3 regions of the Lysinibacillus irui genome follow, and region 3 is predicted to be linked to each of the others. Evidence: riboswitches for the same ligand, from Rfam matches in the RefSeq annotation. Region 3 holds a riboswitch; each other region holds the start of a gene.

Evidence for each region. A riboswitch is a leader RNA that binds a small molecule or an ion and turns the genes downstream of it on or off. The one in region 3 is predicted to bind S-adenosylmethionine.
Region 1: it holds a riboswitch for S-adenosylmethionine, as region 3 does, so the genes downstream of both, metK (methionine adenosyltransferase) here and OU989_RS19665 (bifunctional homocysteine S-methyltransferase/methylenetetrahydrofolate reductase) in region 3, are expected to answer to the same signal.
Region 2: it holds a riboswitch for S-adenosylmethionine, as region 3 does, so the genes downstream of both, OU989_RS07795 (YezD family protein) here and OU989_RS19665 (bifunctional homocysteine S-methyltransferase/methylenetetrahydrofolate reductase) in region 3, are expected to answer to the same signal.

What each region holds. Positions count from the first base shown of each region.
Region 1 covers NZ_CP113527.1:3,364,450-3,371,328, forward strand. Annotated here, with positions in the region: gene OU989_RS16855 (alpha/beta hydrolase) at 1-338, opposite strand, end outside; gene OU989_RS16860 (gamma carbonic anhydrase) at 473-985, shown strand; gene metK (methionine adenosyltransferase) at 1,164-2,360, opposite strand; SAM riboswitch class I at 2,618-2,736, opposite strand; gene pckA (phosphoenolpyruvate carboxykinase (ATP)) at 3,126-4,712, shown strand; gene OU989_RS16875 (alpha/beta hydrolase family protein) at 5,291-6,067, opposite strand; gene OU989_RS16880 (NUDIX domain-containing protein) at 6,051-6,518, opposite strand; gene OU989_RS16885 (aminopeptidase) at 6,747-6,879, opposite strand, start outside.
Region 2 covers NZ_CP113527.1:1,603,675-1,610,553, reverse strand. Annotated here, with positions in the region: gene OU989_RS07805 (VOC family protein) at 1-291, opposite strand, end outside; gene OU989_RS07800 (flavin reductase family protein) at 449-934, shown strand; gene OU989_RS07795 (YezD family protein) at 1,027-1,182, opposite strand; SAM riboswitch class I at 1,252-1,348, opposite strand; gene OU989_RS07790 (DUF418 domain-containing protein) at 1,519-2,613, opposite strand; gene OU989_RS07785 (TetR/AcrR family transcriptional regulator) at 2,606-3,199, opposite strand; gene OU989_RS07780 (phosphopantothenoylcysteine decarboxylase domain-containing protein) at 3,304-3,978, opposite strand; gene OU989_RS07775 (LysR family transcriptional regulator) at 4,047-4,931, opposite strand; gene OU989_RS07770 (DMT family transporter) at 5,066-5,965, shown strand; gene OU989_RS07765 (general stress protein) at 6,171-6,608, opposite strand; gene OU989_RS07760 (Dps family protein) at 6,800-6,879, opposite strand, start outside.
Region 3 covers NZ_CP113527.1:3,905,963-3,912,841, reverse strand. Annotated here, with positions in the region: gene OU989_RS19680 (SEL1-like repeat protein) at 1-607, shown strand, start outside; gene OU989_RS19675 (globin-coupled sensor protein) at 1,156-2,448, shown strand; gene OU989_RS19670 (protoporphyrinogen oxidase) at 2,635-4,029, shown strand; SAM riboswitch class I at 4,129-4,228, shown strand; gene OU989_RS19665 (bifunctional homocysteine S-methyltransferase/methylenetetrahydrofolate reductase) at 4,317-6,164, shown strand; gene metH (methionine synthase) at 6,157-6,879, shown strand, end outside.

The sequences.
Region 1 (6,879 bases), 540 kb from region 3:
GTCAAAATAATGCCAGCACATTCATATTGCTTCTTTTGCATTGTATGGAGAATTAATGTTGCTCCAAGACCATGACCTATTAAAAAGGTTGGTAAATTATATGAAAAAGCATTTTCAATTAGATTTCTTGTATACTTATTGTACAATTTGAAGTCCTCATCATGGACACGAGCAAACCTTGCATTAATACCATGATTAGGTAAATCCCCCATGACTATGTGGAAGCCTTCCATTCTTAATTTCTCTATAAGCCATGCATACCAACGGTGATTTTCATAAGCACCATGAAGAATAGCAATCACAGCCTTTGCTTGTCCATCAGCTTCCCATTTCCACATTCACATAGTCCTCCTAAAAAATAATTACACTTTGATTATATCGAAATAAATGCCACATTTTAATTTTATATTTCCATAAAGTTGCGTATTTGATACGATAATACTACATTATAGAAAGAAAAGAGGCGATTTTCATGATTTATCCATTCAAAGATAAAACGCCAAAGATCGATCCGTCTGTTTTCATTGCTGATTATGCAACCGTTACGGGCGATGTAACAATTGGTGCTGAAACAACAATTTGGTTTAATACAGTCATTCGTGGGGATGTCTCACCAACAATTATTGGTAAACGTGTTAGCATCCAAGATCTTTGTTGCTTACATCAAAGCCCAAAATATCCACTTATTATTGAAGATGAGGTTACAGTCGGACACCAAGTCACTTTACATAGTTGTACAATTCGCAAAAATGCTTTAATTGGTATGGGCTCCATTATATTAGACGGTGCAGAAATTGGAGAGGGTGCATTTATTGGAGCAGGAAGCCTCGTACCTCCAGGTAAGGTCATTCCTCCGAATAGTTTAGCATTAGGTCGCCCAGCCAAAGTTGTCCGTGAATTAAATGCTGAAGACAAAGAGGATATGGAACGTATCGTACGTGAATACGTAGAAAAAGGTCAATATTATAAATCCCTTCAGAAGTAACCAATCATACACAAAAATTCAATACTAACGAAAAAAATCCCTCGCGTGGCCGTGACCATTTCTTGTTCACGAGCCAGTGCGAGGTTTTTTTGAAAAAATAAAAGGGGCAACATTGCCCCCTTGCATATTAGTACACTAGAATAACGTTCTAACGACTTCATTACTTTAGTTCAATAGTTTACAGATGTGCTTTTTCTCGAAGTGCATCAGCTTTATCGATTTGTTCCCATGGCACATTTAAGTCAGTGCGGCCAAAATGACCATATGCTGCAGTTTGTTTATAGATCGGACGGCGTAGATCCAGCATTTTAATTATACCTGCTGGGCGTAGATCAAATAGTTCACGAACCCATTCTACGATTTCACTTTCTTTCACTCTGCCTGTACCAAATGTATCGACAGCAATGGAAACAGGTTGTGCAACACCAATCGCATAGGCAAGTTGTACCTCAGCGCGGTCTGCTAATCCAGCTGCTACAATATTTTTCGCTACATAACGTGCTGCATAAGCTGCTGAACGGTCTACCTTTGTCGCATCCTTACCTGAGAATGCTCCACCACCATGACGCGCGTAACCACCGTATGTATCAACAATGATTTTACGTCCTGTTAACCCAGCATCTCCTTTTGGTCCACCGATTACAAAACGGCCAGTTGGGTTGATGAAATATTTCGTGTTAGCATCTAATAATTCACTTGGCACAACAGGTCCAATAACAAATTCTTTTAAATCTGCTTGAATTTGATCCAGTGTTGCCTCTTCATCATGCTGTGTTGAAATAACAATAGTATCCACACGTACTGGTACATTATTGTCATCATATTCAATCGTTACTTGAGTTTTACCATCAGGACGTAAATACGCTAATTCTCCTGATTTACGTACTTCTGTTAAACGACGTGCTAATTTGTGTGCTAAACTAATTGGTAGTGGCATTAACTCTGGTGTTTCATTACATGCGTAACCAAACATTAGACCTTGGTCACCAGCACCAATAGCTTCAATATCAGCATCTGTCATTGAGCCTTCACGCGCTTCTAATGCTTGGTCAACACCTTGTGCAATATCCGGTGATTGTTCACCAATAGCCACAAGCACGGCTAAGTTTTCAGCATCAAAGCCATATTTACCGCGTGTATAGCCTATTTCGGCTACAGTATCACGAACGATACCTTTAATATCTACATAAGTAGAAGTTGTAATTTCTCCTGCTACTAATACTAATCCTGTTGTTACAGTAGTTTCACACGCTACACGTGCATTTGGATCTTCTGCTAAAATAGCATCTAAAATGGCATCCGAGATTTGGTCACAAATTTTATCTGGATGTCCTTCTGTTACACTCTCTGATGTAAACAGTCGACGGTTTGTCATTTGGTTTTCCTCCTATTACTTTTATGAAAAGTAGTTGTGTATGAATACGGTACTCATTACCCATGTCAAGTCCGCTCCTAAGGATTGAACTCTCAAGCCGTTACTGCTGCTTTTAACACGAGGATTTCGAAAGATCCGTCATTATAATAAGGAAAGAACTACATATACTTACCTTTACATTCATTTTAAACAATAAAAAAATCCTTTACTCACGTTACTTTACATGAGGAAAGGAATAATGACTTCGTAACCTTTCACTCTTATCGTTCAAGGGATGTTCCCTTGCATCAGGTTGGCACCAACGCATGTCGTGAAATGATTCATGCAGGTTGCCGGGTTTCACAGGGCCTGACCCTCCACCAGCTCGGGATAAGAGTATCCGTTCAATTGTATGTTACTGAAAAGGTCGAACGTTGTCAAATATTTTCTAATGTATTACTGTATAGAAAGGAAGGAACTGATTAAACAAAAACTTTTCATACTTGGATGATGATGTAAATAGAAGCAAATTAATCCCTACAACATACCTAGCATCTTGTGGTAACATATGTGTGGCTCAATTTTTATGCCTAATTACAGTAGGATTGATTGGATTCTACTCGAAAAACATTATTTTTTGTCAGTTTATTGAAAAGTGATAAAAACTCTAAAATAATTTCTTAATTAGTATAGATTATTTAAGCAATTGTGTTATACTATTTTTGAAATTAAGAAAAAATCCCTCTAAATCAAGGGAATACTATAAAAAAGGATGGTATTTAATCGATGAATTCAGTAGAAATTGCAAACGAACTGAAGGAATTATTAAACGGCGGTAACATTAATGTTCAACTTTCAGTACCACAATTAGCAGAAAAAGCTACATCTCGTGGTGAAGCAATGTTAACAGTAGATGGCGCAGTTCGTGCAGAAACTGGCAAATACACTGGTCGTTCACCTAAAGATAAATATACGGTAGAAGAAGAAAGCACAAAAGATCAAATTGACTGGGGTAAAGTCAACCAACCTATTTCTTCTGAAGTGTTCGATAACCTATATGTAAAAGTAATAAAATATTTAAAAGAACGTGACGAGTTATTCGTATTCAAAGGCTTTGCAGGTGCTGACAAAGATTCTCAATTAAGCATTCAAGTGATTAATGAATACGCTTGGCACAATCTTTTTGCTCATCAATTATTTATCCGTCCAACTAAAGAAGAATTAGCTTCTCATGTTGCAGACTTCACAGTTATCTCTGCTCCTAACTTTAAAGCAGATCCTGCAGTTGATGGTACATCTTCTGAAACATTCATCATTGTATCACTTGAAAAGAAAATTATTTTAATTGGTGGTACTGAGTATGCTGGTGAAATGAAAAAATCTATTTTCGGTATCATGAACTACTTATTACCACAACAAGGAATCCTTTCAATGCACTGTTCAGCAAACGTTGGTGAAGCTGGCGATGTGGCATTATTCTTCGGTCTATCTGGTACTGGTAAAACGACTTTATCTGCTGACCCAGATCGTAAGCTTATCGGTGACGATGAACATGGCTGGTCTGATAATGGAGTGTTCAACATTGAGGGTGGTTGCTATGCAAAAACAATCAACCTTTCTGCTGAAAAAGAACCAGAAATCTACAATGCAATCCGCTTCGGTTCTGTTTTAGAAAACGTAGCTGTTGACCCAGAAACTCGTATTTGTGATTATGATGATGGTTCATTAACAGAAAACACACGTGTTGCTTATCCAATCCAATACATCGAAAATATTGTTGATCCATCTGTTGCAGGTCATCCAAAAACTATCATCTTCTTAACAGCTGATGCGTTTGGCGTATTACCTCCAATCAGTAAATTAACAAAAGAGCAAGCAATGTACCACTTCCTAAGCGGTTTCACTTCTAAACTTGCTGGAACTGAACGTGGTGTAACAGAACCAGAACCAGTATTCTCTACTTGCTTCGGTTCTCCATTCCTTCCACTTCCTGCAACAGTGTATGCAGAAATGTTAGGTCAAAAGATTGACGAGCACGGCGCACAAGTATTCCTAGTAAACACTGGTTGGACTGGTGGCGAATATGGTACAGGTAGCCGTATGAAGCTTTCTTACACACGCACAATGGTACGTGCAGCAATCGATGGCAAATTAACAAATGTAGAAACAACACAAGATGCTGTCTTTGGTTTACACATTCCAACAGCAGTTGAAGGTGTACCTTCTGAAGTGTTAAACCCTCGTGAAGCTTGGGCAGATAAAGCTGCTTATGATGAAAAAGCGGCTGAACTTGCAGGTCTATTCAATGAAAACTTTAAGAAATTCACAAACGTTTCTGAAGCTATCATTACACTTGGTGGCCCATTAAAATAAACTATATACAGAACAAAGGGAACGATTTCACTCGTTCTCTTTTTCTTTTTTCTTAATGATAATATAGGGAGTTACGTATGATTATTTTTAAGTTAACTACAATTGCATGATTACTAGTGTTAACTTGGAAAAAGGCATAACCTGATAAAAGTAATTTTGGTCAATTTCAGTTTTATTGACTCCTTTTTTCATTTCATACCTGTTATAGAATATCTGTACCCGAATAAAGGTAGAAAAAATCGATATTTAAAGTTTTTTAGCAAAATAAAACAATAAATAGAGTTTGAGCCCATCCTCTCTATAAATTAGATAGGATGGGCTTATTGTTTGTTCCTGTTAGAAAGAAGGACAAAGAAAAATACCTTTGCAGTATGATTGATTGGTGTGGAGCCTGCGTCACTCCTAGGGGATTAGCGTCACAGATAAGACCCTGGAGCGAACGAAGTGAGTGAAGCGGCTTATCGGACGCCCCCTGGAAAGGACGCCGGCGGAACGGAAATCAACCCCTCGCCTTGCCACTTTGAACAAGAAGCCTTCTTGTTCTCTCAAATTACATACTTCAATTTTCTTTGTTTCAATTATTGTTGTTTCATCCATTGGCAAAGAGCGCGGACGGTTTCTCGATTTTTAGCAGGTGGGTATTGATGGGCATAGTTAGGGTCATACCATGTTTCGTATGTTTTATTAGCCTCGTCTAAGAAAAAGGCCAATTGTCTAGCATGTTCGATATCAACATTTTCATCCCGATAGCCATGGATAATTAATACTGGAGCTGTTATTTGCTCAACTTCGAAAAGCGGTGTTCGTGCATCATAAGCTTCAGGTACACGATTCGGTGTTCCTCCAATCACCCGTTTCATCATTCTTCGCATATCTGTTCGCTCCCAATAAGTAGCTGTTGCATCAGAAACACCTGCCCATGTGACGACAGAGGTGATATCCTTTCTTAAAATAGCTGTCCAAAGAGCCATAATTCCCCCACGGGAAAAACCAAAAACATGTATATTATCATTGCAAAATTGTTTGAGAACATCTACAGCATAGACTGCATCGTAACGGTCTGCACCTGCAAATTCGTCACGACCTTCTCCACCACGATTTCCACGATAGTATGGAGCAAACACAATAAAGCCCTGAGCTGCAAATTGAGCAATACGTGATGGTCTTACCATTCCAATGCTTTGCATGCCCCCTCTTAAATATAAAAAGCCATCATATGTACCTTCTGCCTTTGGCTCTGCTAATAATCCTTTTATACGTAAACCCTGTGATAAATAAGTTATTTCAGTTAACCGTATGGCTGGATTTGGTGAAGGATAGGCTCGCTTTTCTACAATTTCACCATTGTTTGTCACGATGTTTCAACTCCTCCAGCATTTTTCTCATGCCCTCATCCTTCATATGAAAGCTTAAGTTAGGATGATGGATGAATTCTTCATCTGTTAACCAAAGCATGCCCGATGTTTCTAGATCAAATTCAATATGCTCTTGACCTGCAAATTGTGCAGTAAAAACTGTTTTACAAAATTTCACTTCATCGTGAACCGCATATTCTGCGAACCATTGCAGATTTTTCACATGGACACCCGTCTCCTCAAAAACTTCCCGAATAGCTGCCTCCTCTAAGGTTTCGCCCTCCTCTAATTTGCCCCCTGGCACCTCTACACCACGTCGTTTATGGATGGTACATAGCCATTTATTTTCATGCTTTAAAAAAACAAGGACATGCTTGGGCTCTACTTCAAATTCCCCTCTTGAAAAACTTAAATCGACTTGTAGGCCATGTAAATCTGTAAATGTTAGCATAGTTTCACCCTCACGTTCTTTCTTGATGAAAACAGAAGCAACAATCACTCATTGCTCCTATTTTATGGACAGAATCTCTCGTTGATTCCTTTTTATAATGGACACTAGATGTTAATTATTATCATCCTCTAGCTTATCTATGTTAACTATAGTGTAATCCAACAAAGACAAGCAACTCTAAATTACAGCAAGCAAAAAAGCGTGCTTCATACGAAGACACGCTTTCGCTTAGATTACTTGCTTCCCATCAAAATAAACAACAGGACTTTTTACAACACAATCAATATGAACATCTGCCGCATTTGCCCCACCAAATGGCACATTACTGCCAAATGCAATATGGATTGTTCCATACACCTTT
Region 2 (6,879 bases), 2.1 Mb from region 3:
CTCAATTTTTTTGGTACGCAAGGCTATTCGTGAAAATCCTTGGCGCTCTTGATCACGTTTAAACGTATAATGTAAGGAATATGGGTATTGTGCCGCCTGCTCAAATAAATCACGATCATAGATAGCAATTTGTTCAATATAGCTTAAGCCAAAGTAGCTTAACGTATTATAAGTCCCCCACATCGTGTGCTGCCCACCATTCACTGTGTGGACATTTCGTTTATTGAAGAAAACCTTTATATTTTCTGGTGATTCCACTTGGTGAACCAGGTGATCAAAATATAAAGTCATGGCAATTCCCCTTTCTTTCCCCATTACCTTTACCTGTATGTTTAATTGGTTTAAAATTTACTCAAGAAAAGGAGTTACTAGTAGGATATGAAAAAAAAGTTCATTTTACCTACTTACTCCGTGAACTAATTTATATTAATAAAGAGGTGATATTTGAATGACAGATCAAGTAGCTGCTTTTAAATTGGCATTAGGTAATTACCCTACAGGCGTTACAGTTGTCACAACAAGTCATGAAACAAAACCTATAGGCTTAACCGTCAATTCCTTTGCATCTGTTTCAATCGACCCGCTCCTTATTTTGTGGTCACTCGATAAAAATTCTCAGCTTCATTCTTATTTTACGAATGCTTCTCATTTCGCGGTCAATATTTTAGCAAGCGACCAAGAACATTTATGTACACTATTTGCCAGTAAAATCCCTGATCGTTTTGCACAGGCACAGTGGTCCACTTCATCTTTAGGTCTACCGATTTTACATGATACAGCAGCTATTTTACAATGTAAAACGTTTCAGCAAATAGATGCTGGCGACCATACCATTTTTATTGGGCATGTGCAAGACATTACAAACGGGCAAAAAGAACCGTTACTATACCATCGCCGTCATATTGGGCAAATACCAAAAAGCTTTTATAGTTAATTTTTTAGACAAAAAAAAAGGGCCACTTGTAAGCAAAGGAAATCCTTCATGCTTATTGGTGGCCTTTTGACATCGTTCAACTGAAATCAATGTTATTTTTTCTGCGGAAATCTCTGTTTTTCAAGCCTATTAATTTGCACAATGACACCATCTTGGATCGTAATATGCACTTCACCAAATTCAAGATTTTGAATTGCCTTGGCAATTGCCTCTAATTTTTTATCATCTACCTTTACCGATTGAGCCATACGATACACCCCTTCTTTATCATTCTTGTTGTACAAAAGAGGCCAACGCATCAAACTGATTGATAGCCCCTCCTATCTCTCAGATACCACCTGTTGGATTTGGCACCTAACTTTTCGGTTGCCGAGGCTTCATTGGGCCAAGTCCCTCCACCTCTCTTGATAAGAGTACTGCGTTTCTTGACAATAATTCTATAATTCTACTATACGAATGTCAATATAAAATATTAGAAAACCTAGCTGAATACTTTGTAATATAAATCTTCTACATTTGAATGAGTCGATATGAATGTATTTTATGCCTAATCAGTAGTAAATAGATGGCTACTCTCTAACTTTTTAATTGGACCATTTTCTTATAAGCTTTTCAAGTGGACCTCGTTGATGGATAGTGCTCCACCATACCGAAAAAAACACACAGCCTAAAAAATAACAGCATGCATAGAGCATCGAAAAAGCGACTGTAGGATTGTTTGCTAAATCGAAAACTTCTAACACAGTGATGCCAATAAAGACATGGCCAACATAGTGTGTTAAGGACATTTGACCCGTTTTAATGATTGCTTCTATTACTTTATTTTTGAAAGTTTCTACAAAATACATACAACCTACTATTATCACAATAGCCGAAGCCGAATTTGATAGAACATACATTATATTTGGTGGAATCGGTCCTGTATCAAATAAATACAACGCACTATCATGATCTAAGAAATATTTTGTCGAGAAGTGAATAATCACCTTTGAAAAAATTTCTATAATCACTCCTAACAAGATACCTACCGTAACTAATTTCTTTCTTAATGCCCTATTGGTTAAATCTAAGGTACCTACAATCATCCCAATGAGAAAAAAAGATATCCATGGAAAAACGGGATGGTAGCCATTAAACAGTAAATTTCTCATAAAACCTTCTACCGTCCAAAAATCTATATACTCTAATAAAATATATTTTGGATGCCACCCAACTAGATAATTGAATTGGATTTGTAGCCATTGGGAAACGATTATCACCGCACTAATTGTAAAAAGCATGGTTTTCTTTGAAGTTGCTATCAACAAAGCTGCAAGAAACATATAAACACCGTAATAATGTAAAATATCTCCCGTCCATCCGACCACATATAAAACCATCCCAACAACAAACAAAAAAAGAGCACGCTTCCATAAAGTTAACTTACTTTGGCGAATAAGAATTGGGTCCTTTGCTTCCCTTGCTTTCCGCGTCATCAGCGCAGTCCCTATTCCTGCTAGAATGACAAATAGTGCAGAGGCGCGCCCCTCAAAAAGACTTTGCAATTGAATGAGCCATTGTGAACCATTGGCAGTTGAACCTGAAATAACGCCAAAGTTTACAATAAACATACCTAACATTGCTAATGCTCTTGCAAAATCTAAGCCCTCAATACGACGATGACCAAGTTGCTTATTCATCTTTTCCCCCTTGAATGACGCTATGTACTGCCTCCCTCCAAATAGCCTTATAGTTCAATTGACTACCAGTTAACATAAAATTGCCAATATTATCATAGAGCATGGCTAACATGTGGGCTTTCGCTTCTATGTTGGCATTTTCATCTAGCACCTCTAGTTGCACTGCGTATTGAAAAATATCATAAAATCTTGCTAAATAATCTGATTGAAGCTCTAATAACTGTTGCATGTAGTGGTCGTCGCGAGCGGCTAATAACAAATACTGACTAAATATTTTATTAAAATAAGGATCTTTGTCCTGTTCATCAATTGACTTATAGCCAATCTTCAGTAATTTCTCAATGAAATTGCTTGGAGATAGCTCCTTGTAATCAACAACGATATCATATTGAATTTCTTTATAAAGTTCCTCAAACAAAAAAGAAATTAATTGATCCTTTGATTGAAAATAGTAATAAATAGCTGGTTTTGATATGCCGACCTCTGCTGCAATCATAGCTAAGCTCGTTTTCTCAAATCCTTTTTCTGCAAACATCACATAGGCAACTTCTAAAATTTTTTGAAAGGTTTGTTCTCTATTTCCCATAAGGGCCTCCTTTTTTACCGACCGTTAAGTAAATAATATACGAAGATCCAATTTTTCACAACAAAAAAACTGTGCAGAAGTAAACCCTCTCCACAGTTCTCCTTTTAATCCCCCTGTAAACAGTCCATTAGAGCTTGAGCTGTCTGTTGCTTACCCATCACCTTGATTGGCTGCCCTTCAGCAGGGACAATCCAATGAGGCTCGTCCCCACCATATAAAGATTGTGAGCTGTTAGCTACCATAAATTGTGCATTGGCTGTTTCCATGCGTAGTTTTGCACGAGCAAGCAAAAATTCCTCATCATTCGTCGCTTCCAGCTTAAAGCCTACTAACGTTACATTTGGTTGCCAGCCTTTGATTTGACCTAAAACTTTTGGTGCCTTTTTAAAATGAATAATCGGTGGTTCGTCAGAAGGCATTTTGCCCGCTTCCTCCATTAAATTCCCTGATTGATCATACACTTTGTCTATGACCCAATCGGAGCCAGCAGCAGCCATAATGACGATATCGACTTGTTGTTGTTGGACAGCATGACGAACTTTTTCTCCTAAATCCTCAATGCCTTCAAATTTAACCAATGTCATTTTATCTTCGTTTTCTGGGAGCTGGGCAAAGTAACCATGCATGTATATGACAGTCGCACCAGCAGCCAGTGCTGCCTCTGCTAAATAACAGCCCATTGTCCCCTTCGATAAATTCGTGTGCCCTCGTACACGATCCCATTTTTCAAGTGTTCCCCCACTTGTAATGAGTACGGTTTTGCCTAGTAATGTCCCCATACACTCACCTAGTTTCTAAAATATATACAAATACTATTTTAACGTAATGGTACGATTTGCTTCAATAGCTACGATGGAAGGGAGCTGTTTTGCTCTTTTAACCATGCACTTAATATTTCAGCAAATTTCTTTGTCACGGGTGAAGCATGGTGTTTCATGGCAATACCAATCGTTCGGTAGCCACCTTGCTTTAATGGAATCGCTTTCAATGTTGGCGGTAAATTTTGAATGACCAATTGGGGTAAAATACTAATCCCTAAATGGTGTGAAATCATAGATAGAATTCCTACTTCCTCAGAAAGTTCAAAGCGTATATTGGGCTTTACATGATATTGTTCTAACAGCACTTTTACATCATTTGTCCCTTTGTAAGAAGTCATGATAAAAGGCATATCCTCTAGGTCCACAATATCAATTTCTGTCTTATGAAATAATGGACTTTTATGAGAAACAATACATAATAAAGGGTCTTGCTGTAATTCCATAAATTGATACTGTTCTGACTTTTGCCCATTCAGGAATCCTGCCTCGACTTCACCACTTAGAAGCCATTGTTCAATTTCGTAATAATCCCCTTCACGTAACTCCACTTGTATCCCAGGAAATTGATGATCCATAATCTGAATAATTTCAGGCATCCAATTCGAAGAAATACTTGAAATAACACCAATACGTACCTTACCTCGTGTAACGCCGAGAATATGCGCTGCTTCCTGCTGCAATAACTCCTGTGCGTCCAAGACCTGTCGCATCGCCCTAAGCATTGTCTGTCCTTCACTTGTTAGTGTGACACCTACACGACTACGGTGAATAAGGGCAAAGCCAAATTCTTTTTCTAAACTCGATACGGCATGACTCACTGCAGACTGTGTTAACCCTAGCGCATCCGCTGCTTTTGTAAAACTTGCTACTTCTGCTACCTTTGTTAAAATCTCATATTTTACTAAGCTCATTCGCCATCCCTCTATGTACATGAAATTTTTTAATCCTATTCATTATAAACATTCGTTTTACTAATCACAATACAAGATATATAGTAATTTTTAGTATAAAAACTGTTTTAGTACACAGATGGTAGGTGAACATAATGAGTATCCAAGGAAAAGCAAATGTATTGATGGTTATTGTCACAATGTTTTGGGGACTATCTTATACCTTTATGGTCATGGGGCTTGAAACATTGGCAGTTTATAATGTGGTGGCATTACGTTGTATCATCGCATTCTTCGTAGCAGGACTTATTTTTTATAAACGGATGATCAAAGTAAATGGTAAAACATTAAAATATGCGGCTATTCAAGGATTTTTATTATTCATTGTGTTCGCGTTAAGTTTATTTGGTCTACAGTCTACCTCCGCTTCAAATGCTGGCTTTATTTTAAGCCTAACTGTTGTATTAGTGCCGATTTTCAGTAGTTTCATTGAAAAAAAATTACCATCGAGAGCGGTTAGCTTTGCCGTTATTTGCACGATGATTGGTATTACAGTATTAACAGCACATGGCTCGTTCACCTTTCAAAAGGGTGACCTATTAGTAGCAATTGCAGCATTATGTTATTCAATTTATTTACTTTTAAATAGCTCCTTTACACGAAATGTCGAATCGATTTCATATGGTATTTATCAACTAGGTTTCGCTGGACTTTATGCACTAATTTTAACATTCATATTAGAAACACCAACGTTGCCAGATTCAACGACATCTTGGATTGCGATTTTAGGTCTTGGAATCATTTGTAGTGCGTTCTGTTTTGTCGGCCAAACTGTTGCACAACAGTACACATCTGCTACACATACAGGTCTCATTTTTTCTTTAGAGCCTATTTTTGCAGCCATGTTCGCCATGATGTTTATTGGTGAGGGCCTAACGATGAAATTAGTCATTGGTGGTAGCTTTATTCTAATCGGTAATTTAGTTGCCCAATTAGAGCATTTTCACGTATTGCGTTATATCAAAAAGGATGCACAAGAAAAAGTTATACAATAGAAAGAGTGGTCCCCGTGATTACTCTTTTTTCTTTGGAGAACATTCAGCTATTTTTGCTCACAACCGCTAGTATGTAAGGAAAGTGGATAGTAGCTCATCAGCTCCCTTGAAAGAAAGCAGGCGAATGGAAATCAACGCCTCTTTTCGTTCTTTTTTCTACAACAAAAAAACAGAGTGATCAATTGAAATCACTCTGTTTTTCACTTTATAAAAATCTTCTATATTGCTCGGCCTCGATCATACGCTCTTGATTTCTTAAGCGCTCCTCTTGTTCAGCAGCTGTCTCTGGATGTGTTTGTAGTGTATCCAGATCATCATCATGTTCCGCATACAAGACAATACTCCCTTGCTCAACAAGATGCGAATAATAAGCGATTTGTCCCTCGGATAGATTAAATCGTTTTAAGCCCTCTGTAACAGCTGAGTCACCTGTAAACCAAGATTTGAATTGGTCTACCCAATTACCCGCTTCATGCGTTTGGACATCAGCGTCCCATTTTACGTCCTCAAACTGTTGCGGATCTTTCGCAATAATATGGATATCCTCTTGTTGGTAACCTTCTAACCGCATACTTTCTAAAATGTGAAGCATTTCATTTCTCGTATGGGCCACCTCAATTTTTGGGTTTTGTTCATTCATCATGTTCAATTCCTCCTAATTTATATGGCTTACTAGGTAAATACCCGTACAGAACACAAACAAACACGTTTTACCAAACTGTAATAATTGTTATGATGCTTTAAACCCTGTTATTTATTTGTCATGTGGTGGCTCAAAACAAAAAAAGCATGCTGGAGAGTAATTCTCCAACATGCTCTTTCTTACTACGTTATTTATTTGTCTAGGAAGGCTTTTAACATCCAAGTATGCTTTTCAAGGGATTGATACATCGCATTAAGTAAATCCTCTGTAC
Region 3 (6,879 bases):
AAAGGCGTCAATGCAGGGACATGCGGATGCTGCCAATAATTTAGCGGATATGTACTTTAATGGTGAAGGAGTAACGAAGGATTATACATTAGCAAAAAAATGGTTTGACTATGCTGCTAAAAAGAATGTACCAGAGGCCATGTTTACGCTAGGGATTATATATGAGCAGGGGTTAGGCGTGACTGTAGATATGGAGGCAGCATTCAATGCCTATAAACAATCTGCAGAGGCCGGTTATGTAGAAGCACAATATCTTCTTGGTGGAATTTATTTAGAGGGACGCCTAGGCCAAACGAAGGAGGTAAACCGCGCACTATTTTGGTATGAACGAGCTGCAGAACAATATCATGTAGATGCTTTTTATGATTTGGGGTATATATGGAGTAATGGGCTTGCAGGTATACGAAATATTGAAAAAGGCATTCATTGGTTTAAACAGGCTGCCCTTCAAGGGGATGCAGAGGCCAAGTTACAGCTAGGGCATATGTACAATAAAGGTGAAGGGATAGCTAGAAATCTGAAAGAGGCCATCAAGTGGTATGGACTTGCAGCAGATGCAGGCATTAAAGAAGCTTCGGAAATATTACAGGAACTTAAAAGTTTGTAAATTTTGTGTTAAAAAATATAGTGTCTTTGAATTATTTATACATCTGATTAACATGAAACTTTTGGTATATGAATAAACCTTTTAGTAAGTATATAGTTTTAGTTGTTTTAAGGGTAAAAATTATTAATATAGTGAAATTTATAGGGTGCCAGAAGAAATTTTAAAAAAATAAGCATAATAATCAAGAAATCGGGTAAAAAAAGCTACCAATTAATAGTGTGGTAGCTTTTTAATTGTTTTTTAAAGTGAATTTACTGTAGGGACTTTTTATACATTTTATGTAAAATATTGGGTGGTTAAAAATTGACAGCAAATTATAAAATGATTAAGGTATATGAGTGATTTTGAAAAGGTACATATGCAAAAATCTACTGTTTGTCATTCATAGTGTTTGAAAGGGAAGTTTTTTTCAATAAACTTGGAAAAATGTATATGGTTATGCCAAGACGTTATGGATAGGTATTTTTTCATTAATCTATCAATATGTTAAAAGGTATTTGATGTTTCTCGGCCTGCTGAAAGTAAACAGAATGAAAGAGGGAAGATGTGTGATTTTTCAAAAACAGAGAAAGACGAAGGTATTGGATCTACAGCAATACACAGTGAAAATGGATTTGTCTAATCGCCAATCAATGGCGAAGCAAATTGAAATGCTGAACTTAACGGAGCAAGACTTACAATATTTAAAGGCTTTCCAGCCATATGTTATGGACAATGTAGATCACATCGTAAACCGCTTTTATAACATGATAGGAACAGAGCATCATTTGGTAGATATTATTAGTCAACATAGTTCTGTAGAAAAGCTTAAAGTAACGTTACGGAAGCATATTATCGAAATGTTTAATGGAATAATTGATGAGGAGTTCTATCTAAGGCGTGTAAAAATTGCGAAGGTACATGTCCACATTGGACTAAGAACACAATGGTATATTTGCGCATTCCAAGATTTATCTATTTCATTTATTGATTTAGTTGAAAAAAATATAGAGTATCCTTATGATCAGTTCAATACAATAAGAGCTATATCGAAAATTTGTAACTTTGAGCAACAGCTCGTCTTAGAAGCTTTTGAAAATACTGTTGAAGAAATGAAAGAAAGCATGGAGCATGAGAGAGTCGCAATTGAACAACAAATTGTACGTTCTTCTGAAGAGCTTGCCACAATCTCTCAGGAAACCAATCATTCTTTTTGCTGTCTCAGCAAGCAGTCTGATGAGATTAAAAAATTGGCCAAAAAATCGCTTGATGTATCGACTTTAGCTGAAAATGAAGCACTTGCAGGACGGGAACGTTTAAAAAATCAATCACAAAATATGCATAATATTATTCATTCACTTTATGATATTGAAGAAAATATAGAACAATTATCAGGTATGTCTAGAGAAATGGAGACAATCATGAGTGTTGTTACTACTATTGCGAATCAAACTAATCTGTTAGCTTTGAATGCAGCTATTGAAGCGGCTCGAGCTGGAGAGGCGGGAAAAGGATTTAGTGTAGTAGCAGACGAAGTTCGAAAGTTATCTATTCAAACAAAAGATTCGGTAACAGCGGTTGCTTTGTTATTGAAAAAAACAAGCGAACGGACTGAGAAATTAGAGTATTCTTTGACGAATATTCAAGGAGAAGTAGCGTCTGGTGAGGAAAATATGTTGCAAACAGAAGGCCAGTTTACGAGTATACTAGATGCCATGACTGAAGCAAAAGAACAAAATGATTGCATGGCAACAAAAATACAAGCAATCGTAGGTATATTAGGTGAGTTAGGGACATCATTTACAGAAGTAACGAATTCGGCAGAAAAATTAGCGACCTTTGCGCAAAATTTAAAAGTATAGACGGTTAGTATTTACTACAATGTATTAGGCGTAATTAACACTATAGTACCTATTAATATATATGTTGGCTAGAGCTATCTCCTAAAGGGATAGCTCTATTTTTGCTAAATTTGTAAAGGGTTGAATGCAATTTTCAATGAAAATAGGTTTATACTGTAGAAAGAACTAATAATAGGGGCGGTTTATATGAAAACAGTTGTTGTATTAGGTGGCGGAATTACAGGATTATGCACAATGCATTACTTACAACGTCAAGTGAAGGAGAATAATCTAGATGTTCGTCTAGTACTTGTAGAGAAAAATACATATCTAGGTGGTAAGTTACATTCGGCATATGAAGAAGGATTTATTATGGAAACAGGTGCTGATTCTATTGTCGCTCGCCATAAAGGTGTTATGGAGCTAGTGCAGGAGCTTGATTTTGAAGATAATCTAGTTTATAACGAAACCGGCATTTCTTATATTTACACAAATAATGAACTACATGCTATTCCAGCTGATTCTACATTTGGTATTCCAATGAGCTTGGCATCCTTAGAGGAAAGCACATTAATATCAGAGCAAGGAAAGCAGGAAGCATTAAAGGATTTGACATTACCAAACAAAGGCTTTACAAAGGAAAGTTCAATTGGCGAGTTCTTAACCTACTATTTAGGAGAGGAACTAGTAAAAAACCAAATTGCACCAGTTCTAGCAGGTGTGTATTCAGGTGATTTACATCAGCTTTCAATTGCTTCTACTTTACCGTATTTAATTGATTATAAGAATGATTATGGAAGTATCATTAAAGGTTTTGATGCGAACCGTGAGCAATTTGTTAAAGCTGCCAATAAAAAATTTATATCATTTAAAAATGGTTTAACTTCTTTAATCGATCGACTTGAGCAAACATTAACCAATGTTGAAATTATCAAGGGTGTCGCTACTTTACATGTTCAAAAACAGGAAGACCGCTATACAATTTCATTAGCAAATGGTGAAAATATCGGAGCAGATTATGTTGTGCTTGCACTACCGAATGAAGCTGTTCAAAGCCTCATGAAGGACGAATCATTAAACCGTTATTTTAATCAATTTACTACTGCGTCAGCCATTACCATATACTTAGGCTTCGATGTACCAGACGCGAAATTGCCAGCAGATGGAACGGGCTATATTGTCTCTCATAATTCTAACGTTACTTGTAATGCAGCAACTTGGACAAGTCGTAAATGGAAGCATACATCGAGAGACAATAAATTACTTGTACGACTCTTCTATAAGAGTATTAACCCAGCGTATGAACAACTACGTACCATGACTGATGAAGAATTGGCAACCGTTGCTTTAGAGGATGTTCGAAAGAGCTTGGGAATAGAAGAGGATCCAACCGTAGTAAATGTAACAAAATGGATTGATCAAATGCCTAAATACGACTTAGCTCACAGAGAAGCGTTACAAGGGTTGCTTCAGGAACTGAACAAAAACTATCCAAATTTAGCTATAGCAGGCTGTTCATATTTTGGTGTAGGTATCGGAGCTTGCATTCAAAATGGGAAAAAAATTGGTGAGGAGCTTGCAGAGGAACTATCCAGTTTCTAAGATTTTAAGTTAAAAATTACTTTGTTACGTGAAATACTCTTGACTCATTCGTCAGTAAACGATATGATTCTTTTAATTATTTAAAAAATTCATACTTAATTCTTATCAAGAGAAGCAGAGGGACTGGCCCATTGAAGCTTCAGCAACCAACTTATTGTCAGGTGCTAAATCCAGAAGACCGTTGAGTCGAAGATGAGAAGGAACAACAATGCTGAATCGTTAAAGCCTTCTTTTTTATGAAAGAAGGCTTTTTATTATACAGAGACATAGGAAGAGAGGCTAGTTTTATGGGATTGCTTGAGAAGTTAAACACGCATGTATTGACGGCGGATGGTGCAATAGGCACAGTTCTTTATGGCTATGGATTGGAATATTGCCATGAGGAAATGAATGTGCAGAGACCAGAGTTAATTGAAAAGATTCATAGAGAATATATTGCGGCTGGTGCTGACATCATTCAAACGAATACGTACGGTGCAAATGCCATCAAATTAGCTCGCTATGGATTAGAATCACGCGTTCAACAATTTAATGAAGCAGCTATTACAATTGCTAAGCGAGCAGCTGCAGATGGAGGTCAATTTGTTTTAGGGACAATAGGAGGTATTCGTGGTATCCGAAAAAGTGATGCAACACTAGAGGAAATATTAGCGACTGTAGAGGAACAAGCAAGTGTTTTACTTGCAGGAAATCCAGATGGCCTCTTACTTGAAACCTATTATGATTTTGAAGAATTAACTGCAACATTAAAAATGTTACGTGCAAAAACAATGTTACCAATTATTGCACAAGTATCTATGCATGAGCCTGGTGTTTTACAAAATGGAATGTCTTTAAATAATGCTTTGCATGAGCTAGAAACACTTGGTGCAGATATCGTTGGTGTCAATTGCCGGCTTGGCCCACATCATACAATACAAGCATTTGAAGGCGTAGAACTTCCTGAAAAGGCATTTATGTCAGCTTATCCGAACGCTTCACTTCTTGACTTAGAAGATGGGCGTGTCGTTTATGAATCGGAGGCTGATTATTTTGGTCGAGCAGCAGTAGAACTACGTGATCAAGGGGTACGCTTGATTGGGGGCTGCTGTGGTACGACACCAAAGCATATAGCGGCAGCAAAAAAATATTTAGAGGAGTTATCACCCGTTCATGAAAAGCATGCGAAACCTGAAAAGATTGAGGTCGTTCGAGAAGCAGAGCCTCCTAAGTATGAGCCTCTTCATGAAAAAGTAAAACGTGAACGATCTGTCATTGTAGAACTGGATACACCTAGACATTTAGAAATTGATGGATTCCTTGAAGGAGCAAAACAATTGTATGATGCTGGCGCAGATGTAGTCATGATGGCAGACAATTCTCTAGCCTCTCCTCGTATTAGCAATATTGCAATGGGAGCATTGTTGAAGAATACACATGGCGTACGTCCTCTAACACATATTACATGTCGAGATCGTAATTTAATCGGTCTGCAATCACATTTAATGGGATTAAATGCTTTAGGAATTCATGATGTCTTAGCTGTTACGGGTGATCCAACAAAAGTTGGGGACTTCCCAGGTGCGACAAGCGTTTATGATGTCTCCTCGATGGAGCTAATCCAATTAATTAAGCAGTTAAATGAAGGGGTCTCTTTCTCTGGTAAACCCCTTCGAAAAAAAGCAAATTTTTCAGTGGCTGCTGCATTTAATCCAAACGTTCGTGTGTTAGACCGTGCTGTGGCACGTTTAGAAAAGAAAATCGAACATGGTGCAGATTATTTTATTTCACAGCCAGTGTATACGAAGGAAAAAATTGTGGAAATTTACGAGGCAACAAAGCATCTACAAGCACCGATATATATTGGGATTATGCCCGTTACGAGTTATAAAAGTGCAGAGTTTTTACACCACGAGGTGCCTGGCATCAAATTATCAGAAGATGCCTTAGCAAGAATGAAGGCTTGTGGTGAAGATAAAGAACGTGCAACAGCTGAGGGTATTGCCATTGCAAGGGAATTAGTAGAGGTGGCTGCGCAATATTTTAATGGTATTTACCTTATTACACCTTTTTTACGCTATGATGTGACACTAGAGTTGATGAAATATATTGAGCAATTGGATGAACAAAAAAAAGGAGTAAGTATACATGGCTAAGCACTTGATTGAAGAGCAATTAGAGAAACGTATTTTAATTCTTGATGGCGCAATGGGAACAATGCTACAAAATGAAAACTTATCGGCAGATGATTTTGGTGGAGAGGAGCTCGATGGGTGTAATGAAAATCTTGTGCTTACTAGACCTGATGTTATAGAGAAAATTCATCTTAAATATTTAGAGGCTGGCGCAGATATCATTTGTACGAATACATTTGGTGGAACTCCTCTTGTGTTAAATGAATACGATCTGGGTGCAAAAGCGGAAGAGATTAATAAACGTGCAGTTGAAATTGCTCGCCAAGCGGTGGATAAATTTACAACATCGGATTGGCCGCGATTTGTAGCTGGAGCTATGGGACCAACAACAAAAACATTATCCGTAACTGGCGGTATTACATTTGATGAGCTCGAGGAAAATTTCTTTATCCAAGCGAAGGCCTTAATTGAGGCAGGAGCAGATGTGCTGTTATTGGAAACAAGTCAGGATATGCTGAATGTTAAAGCCGGCACATTAGGGGTAACACGTGCTTTCGCGGCAACTGGCAAGGAACTTCCCGTTATGATTTCAGGAACAATTGAACCGATGGGTACGACACTCGCAGGACAAACGATTGATGCCTTTTATATATCTATTGAGCATATTAAACCATTATCAGTTGGCTTAAACTGTGCGACAGGACCAGAGTTTATGACGGATCATATTCGTTCATTA